One region of the Bacillus sp. ABA4_010 genome, then DNA from elsewhere that is predicted to be linked to it. Evidence: riboswitches for the same ligand, from Rfam matches in the RefSeq annotation. Region 1 holds a riboswitch; each other region holds the start of a gene.
The links. Region 1 has a riboswitch for cobalamin ahead of ACXAEO_RS06680 (S-layer homology domain-containing protein). Riboswitches for the same ligand answer to the same signal wherever they lie in the genome.

Region 1 (2,267 bases):
TTTGCAGTCAGAAGTCCTTGATTACTCACTTCTGCAATCGTCGCATTGGAGCTGCTCCATCCTAAAGAAGCATTTTCTACAACAGTTCCTTCCCCATTTTTTGCTTCAGCCGTTAATTGAACGGTTTCCCCTTTTGCAATTGCTTTATTTAAAGGAACAATGCGGACAGTCGCTACTTCAGACGTCCCAGGCTGCTGGACGGTTCCGCTAATTTCTTGGAAAATAACACCTGTTCCCGTTTTTACAAGACGATCATATGCTTCTAAAGCAAATAAAGATTGCTGTGTTGCCATCTCATTCGCTTCATCATCACCTCTTGTCCAACGGAACTGTCCTTTATATTCATGAGTAGAGGCAAACGCAAAGCTTAAAAGCTGTTCTATTAAATTTTCATTATTATAGATATAATCATCTGAAGCAGGGTCAATACCAGCAGCTGTTAACCCAAGAATCATTTGAGCTAAGCTATTACTGTTAACCGGATGAACTGTTTCCAATCGCTCGGCTGCTTGATTCAAAACAGCCTCCACTTCTGACTTCTGTTTATATGGTGCTAAAGCGCTCATGACCATTCCTGTAATATCAGGATCAATCGCCGATTGGCCCCATCCGCCTGTTGACAGGCTTTTGCTTACAAGATGATCTAAAAGGAGCTCTCGGTTGATGTTAGCATCGCTCGGAATGTCATAGTTTTGACTGTCAAAAGCTAAAAGAGCCCATGCTGCATCATTTTCTGCACTCACTTGACTCATTTCTTTGTTGTATAGTTTTTCAACTAAATTTATTCCATCTACATTTAATGGATTGTAACCAGCAGCATTTAACGCAATAATCGTTCTCGCAAGATCTGTCGTTTTGCTATAATTTCCGTTATTCCCCTTAATTTTATTAACTAGACTTTCTACGTATGATAAACTGACGGGTTTATTCGCTAAATAAAAAGCAAAAGCATCCCAATCATCTCTAGGAGCCGGCAACGATGTAAAATATTCTTTCGTATCTGTCAGTTGCTCTTCTACTTTTTGTGCCAACGTAATTTCTTCCGCCTGTCCAACAGGCGCAAAGCCGCCAACTACTTGTGCAAGCAAAAGTAAAAATGTAAGCATAAACGCTACGATTCTTTTCGATTGGCTGTTCATCATGTTCTCCCCCTTTGTATCTTTTGAATATTTGGACTTTACAACTTGCATCCACTTTGAGCAGATGCCTTTCTGGAAAGGGCGAGAAAGGAAAATGAAAAAGCCCTCTGCTTCATAAGCAAAGGGCTTTGTACACGAAATCACCGGTCAATTAGCGTATCAAAGCAACAGAAGAACGAAAACGCTCTTCTTGTACAGTAGCTGTTTATATCCCGAACGTGACACCTTCCCTATTCCCGCAGGCTAATGGCATCCGCAACATGGCAGGTCTCCTGGCTCGTGGATCAACAATTCCTTGCGTCTTCCCGTTTCTTGTAGAAACAGTGACATCATGCAAGGTCTCTCCCCACTTACAGTGGCGGAACCGCACCGGACTTTCACCGGACTTCCCTTTTAAGCTAAAAATGAACATTTTCAGCACCATGCCGCTCGATTATGTATAGTTGTAATTACCATGTAATCATACATAATATTGACAAAAGAGTCTAGTAAAATATTTGTCTGGCAAGCGGCTTTGGCCCCCCTTGCGGGATTGGCGACAGCCGCTTAGGTGAACCTTTGAAAGTTTATTCAAGCAGAGAGCCTATAGTTGATAATAAACATTTCTATTCAAATGAAGTTGACTGTGATTAAAAACAGTGCTTCCCCCTAAAAAAAAACCAGTGACTTCTAGCTTCCGTGCAAAGTTAGTAACATCTGCTTAAGTGACCTTAACAGAAGAGCCCCAGCATGAAATTTCCATGTGCCGGGGCTCTTTTTGTTCATTATGCTCTTTTCCAGTTGACTACCATTTCGATGTCAGCTGCTTGTAATGTTGTGAAGACAGGGCAGCGAGCATCTGTTTTTTGTTGAAGTTCTTGAATGCGCTCATCAGATTCGTTTGTTCTAACAGATGCATCAATGATAACTTTTTCAAAGTATGGACGTACACTTGCGTCACCCATTAAGCCGCGTGGGTCGAATTCACCGCGAATATCAAAATCGATACCGTCTAATTGGAAGTTCATTTCTTTTGCGACCATGTTTGCAATAACTGTTTCACAGCCAGAGAGTGCGCCTAATAACGTTGCCAATGGGTTCGCACCTTCGTCTTTTCCTCCCATATTTGCTGGTTCATCGATAATGATT
Region 2 (2,267 bases), 1.1 Mb from region 1:
AGCGTATTCATGATATGTGCTGGAATGAGGGGGTCGATTTATGGGTGGGGGGAATGCTTGAATCAGGCGTTTCACGTGCTCATAATATTGCGCTTGCCTCTCTGCCGGGTTTTACAATTCCTGGCGATATTTCTGCATCATCCCGCTATTGGGAGAAAGATGTAATCCTTCCAGAAGTGACGGTGCAAGACGGAAGTATCGTCGTTCCATCAGGAAGGGGAATCGGTGTAGACATAAATCGAGATGTTTTGACGCGTGTTACATATAATCAAAAACAATATAAGCGCTACTAAAGGAAACGTCCATTGGCGGGGATTTCGTCCTCTTTTACTTCGATGCTTTTGATTACTCAGGACGTTGGAGTGAAGGTTTTACTGCCTACTCATACAGAATAAATGGTCGTTTTGTGCTCCCCTCTTGTCGAAAATTGCATTTTAATTTAAAGTAGGGAAAGTGAGAAAATGGTTGTCAGATGTAAAAATTGCCTTTATAATAAACAAGACAACAAGATATAGTTGTTTTTAAAAATAAAAAATACAACATATTGTGTTACTCGGTGAAATAGGTGTTGCGACCGCAACTGAAAAGGGAATCTGGTGAGAATCCAGAACTGTCCCCGCAACTGTAATTGCTGATGAAATAAGGAAACCACTGTGAAGCAGCTTCATGGGAAGGCCTTAAAGTAAGATGATGCATAAGTCAGGAGACCTGCCTATTTTCATATCGTACTATCTTCTTCGGGAATTGAGAGGATAGAATGCGAGTACAAAAGGTGCCGCGTGCATCATTTTGTCCTTTCATTCTATCCGCTCATCGAAATCCGATGGGCGTTTTTTTATTAATAGGGAGGGAATGTTTTGGAAAACACATATGCACCGCACAGCGAACATCTAACAATCTACTTAGAGGAATTGGCACAATCATTTCCTGAATTAGATTTTTCTTTATACAACGAAAAGATTGGACAGGCTGTAGCACATCGCCAAGAAATGACAGAAGAACAAGTTAGCAATTTACTTATATTATCTGCTTTAGAACGAATCTCGATGGATGAGCCGAAATGGACATATGCCGCAGCAAAAATTTATTTAGATCAGCTTTATAAAAAAGCTTCTGTTTCGAGAGGCTATGATGTTCAACAAAAATACGGTTCACTCTACAGCTTGATTCAAACATTGACGAATACAGGCATTTACAGTGAAAAGCTGTTGCAGGAATACTCGAAGGAAGAGATGGAAGAGCTTGAACGAATTATCGTGCCGGAGCGGGATCTTTTGTTTACATACATCGGGGTGTTAACGTTAGCGGACCGTTACTTGGCTAAATCGCATAGCGGAGAAATTTACGAACTGCCGCAAGAACGTTTTTTAATCATTGCGATGGCGTTAATGATGAAGGAGTCCAAAGATAAGCGAATTGAACTGATTAAAGAAGCTTACTGGGCTCTTTCTAATTTATACATGACTGTGGCCACACCGACATTGGCGAATGCAGGAAAAAGCTACGGGCAACTATCAAGCTGCTTTATCGATACAGTTGATGATAGTTTGAGAGGAATTTATGATAGCAATACAGATATTGCGACTGTTAGTAAAAACGGTGGAGGTATCGGCGCATATCTAGGCAAGGTAAGAAGCCGAGGAAGTGATATTAAAGGGTTTAAAGGGGTTTCAAGTGGCGTTAAGGAATAGCGCCTGCAGGCAGTAATGTTTGTATAAAAAGGCGGTCAATTGCTGGAAAGACCGAGTATATCAAGGTAGGATGATACGCAGTAATGACGTATTGACCCCTAAAAATCCGAGATTGCGGTTAATCAGCAGCCAAGCTTCCTAAGTTGATTTGGGAAGAAGGTTCAACGACTAGGTGGTTATGAAAGTAATTTTATAATCCGATCCGCCTATCCATTTAAATAATGGATAATGATATAGTCTGAACTCTATGGCGACATAGAGAGATAGGCAGAAATGACCTATCCCTTCATTTTTAAAATGAAGAGTAACAATTTTGAATTCCATGGATGAAGCAGCTTAACAATACTGCGGTTAGTGTTGATCAGTTAGGTCAAAGACAGGGAGCGATTGCTGTTTTTCTTGACGTGATGCATAAAGATATTTTCTCGTTTTTAGATACAAGATTAAATAATGGCGATGAACGTCAGCGGACTCACGATCTATTCACAGGAGTATGCATTCCAGATTTATTTATGGAAAAAGTAGAGGCGCGCGAAGAGTGGTATATATTTGATCCTCACACGATTCGCAACGTGA
Region 3 (2,267 bases), 560 kb from region 1:
ATGAACAAAGTCAAGGCCGATAGCGGCAACAGGCAACTGAACAACCGCTTCATATTGGTCGACACTTTCATAGTACGTTTGCAAAATCACTTTAATCGTTGGAACTGCTTGTTGGATCGCTATGTACACTTCTTGAAACTCCTGTAAAAGCTCGTTGCTTACGTTTTTCACTAAAATCGGTTCATCGATTTGAACCCACTCTGCTCCCGCTTCCGCTAACTGCTTCAATACTTCAATGTAAAGCGGGACAAGCGCTTGCACCCACTGTGAACGTTTCGAGTCGTTGCTTCCTTTTGACAGTTCCAAAAACGTAATCGGCCCAAGAATGACCGGCTTTCCGTTAATGCCTAACTTTTCTTTTGCTTCTTTATATAAAGCTAAAGGACGGTTTTCGACTAACTCAGGTGTTACATCTTCCAATTCAGGTACGATGTAGTGATAGTTCGTATTGAACCATTTCGTCATCTCGGATGCGACTTTTCCTTTGCTGCCGCGTGCGACTTCAAAATAGCGTTGAAGCGGCTTTTCATCTGTTTGGAATCGTTTTGGAAGAAGGCCGAACATAGCCGCCGTATCCAACACGTGATCATAATAGCTGAAGTCGCCGACTGGAATTAAGTCAATTCCTTTTTCCTGTTGCTTTTTCAAATGTGACAAGCGGATTTTCTCCATCTGGCTATTGAATTGTTCTTCCGTAATTTCTCCTGCCCAAAACGTTTCCAATGTTTTTTTCCATTCACGATTTTCACCAATTCGCGGATATCCTAGATTTGAACTTTTAATATGCATGCTGATGCCTCCTAATTTGTATTGTGTCGTCTCCATGAAAAAAGCCTCCCTTTTCTTAAAAGAGAGACTGATGATAGACATAGTTAACTAGAGTCGAAACAACTAAAAGGCTGCGACATATGGCCATCACTCCTCCCTATTTCGCGTAGGTAATAAGCGCATACAACAGGCAGGTCTCCTGACTTAAGTTCACCGCTCTCCATCCCTTCCCGCTTCATGACAATATCCATAACGCAGTGGTTCATAATGGATTGCTCCCTCTTACAGTGGCGCGACCGTGCCGGATTTACACCGGACTTCCCTTTTCAGTTAAAAGCAGGGGTTTCCCGTTTTAACACCTATTGCTTGAACGTTATTTTATTTTTAGAATATTCCCAATAGAATATCGATTGAGATTAAGAGTATACTATCTTTCCTATTTTTGCAAGTTTTTTCGTGAATAATTTTCAGATGTTTTTTTGTAAGCCCTCTCATTCTTTTTCTAAAACCAATCTCATCCCAATCACTTTCATCATCGTTAGCGCTGCCAAAAAATAGACCAAACTATCAGTCGGTTTGTCCCTTTCAAACATGCTGCTTTTTTCATATACATAATGAACTTTGAGAATCTGTTCAACAAGAATGTTAACAGAGGCTACTTTTACAAGGAGGCTGTATTCTTTATGGCAAATGTTCTGCTTCTCACAACAGGTCTGATGAAAGTCCCTGGAAAGATAACGGGTGACTCAGTCGGAGGTCCCCCTGATGTCATTCACATTCTAATGAAAAATCCGACTGATACTGATATTTCTATACAATTATTTGCCGAAGTGTGTGACAGTACAGGAGTTGAGACTATGTTTCCAGATACTGTACAACCCATCCCTCAAAACAGCACTTTAACAAAAACATTTTCGCTTTCTTCAGTCGCTAAGCCTGGGGATACGCTTCGCTTTTTTGCGAAAGGAAATCTTGATGAACAGATGGAAAGACTTGAATTATCATTTGTCGGTCAACGGTCGTGTGATGAGATGAATGAACCGACCTTGCTTTTCCGTAATGCCGACCTGATCGAAATTGAAATTCAGCAAGATCTCCTCACTGCTTCCAAAGTCAATCCTTGGTCCAATTAAAAAACGAAGCCCATCACTTTTTGAAAAAGCAATGGGCTTCGTTTCATCTTATTCCATATAAAAATTAAAGAACGTTCAGTGTCACTTCCATATTGCCTCTTGTTGCTTTGGAATATGGGCATACTTGATGGGCAGCTTCTGCAAGCTCTTGTGCTTCTTCTTTGCTGACACCTTCTACTTTTACATCTAATACAGCTGCTAAACCGAAACCGCCGTCTGTATCTTTTCCGATTGAAACGTGTGCTGTTACGCTTGTTCCTTCTACTTTTACACGTTTTTGGCGAATCACAAGGTTTAAGGCACTATCAAAGCATGCTGAATATCCAGCTGCAAATAGCTGCTCAGGGTTTGTTGCTGCTTCTCCGC

Region 2: another riboswitch for cobalamin. It lies ahead of ACXAEO_RS01325 (ribonucleotide reductase N-terminal alpha domain-containing protein); the one in region 1 lies ahead of ACXAEO_RS06680 (S-layer homology domain-containing protein).
Region 3: another riboswitch for cobalamin. It lies ahead of metE (5-methyltetrahydropteroyltriglutamate--homocysteine S-methyltransferase); the one in region 1 lies ahead of ACXAEO_RS06680 (S-layer homology domain-containing protein).

Annotation. Positions count from the first base shown of each region.
Region 1 is NZ_JBSWUN010000003.1:1,104,936-1,107,202, reverse strand. Features, by position in the region: gene ACXAEO_RS06680 (S-layer homology domain-containing protein) at 1-1,142, opposite strand, end outside; cobalamin riboswitch at 1,385-1,579, opposite strand; gene ACXAEO_RS06675 (OsmC family protein) at 1,904-2,267, opposite strand, start outside.
Region 2 is NZ_JBSWUN010000003.1:26,179-28,445, forward strand. Features, by position in the region: gene menC (o-succinylbenzoate synthase) at 1-293, shown strand, start outside; cobalamin riboswitch at 547-730, shown strand; partial or broken gene ACXAEO_RS01325 (ribonucleotide reductase N-terminal alpha domain-containing protein) at 858-1,682, shown strand; partial or broken gene ACXAEO_RS01330 (ribonucleoside-diphosphate reductase subunit alpha) at 2,009-2,267, shown strand, end outside.
Region 3 is NZ_JBSWUN010000003.1:1,663,249-1,665,515, reverse strand. Features, by position in the region: gene metE (5-methyltetrahydropteroyltriglutamate--homocysteine S-methyltransferase) at 1-825, opposite strand, end outside; cobalamin riboswitch at 941-1,146, opposite strand; gene ACXAEO_RS09435 (hypothetical protein) at 1,452-1,901, shown strand; gene ACXAEO_RS09430 (organic hydroperoxide resistance protein) at 1,966-2,267, opposite strand, start outside.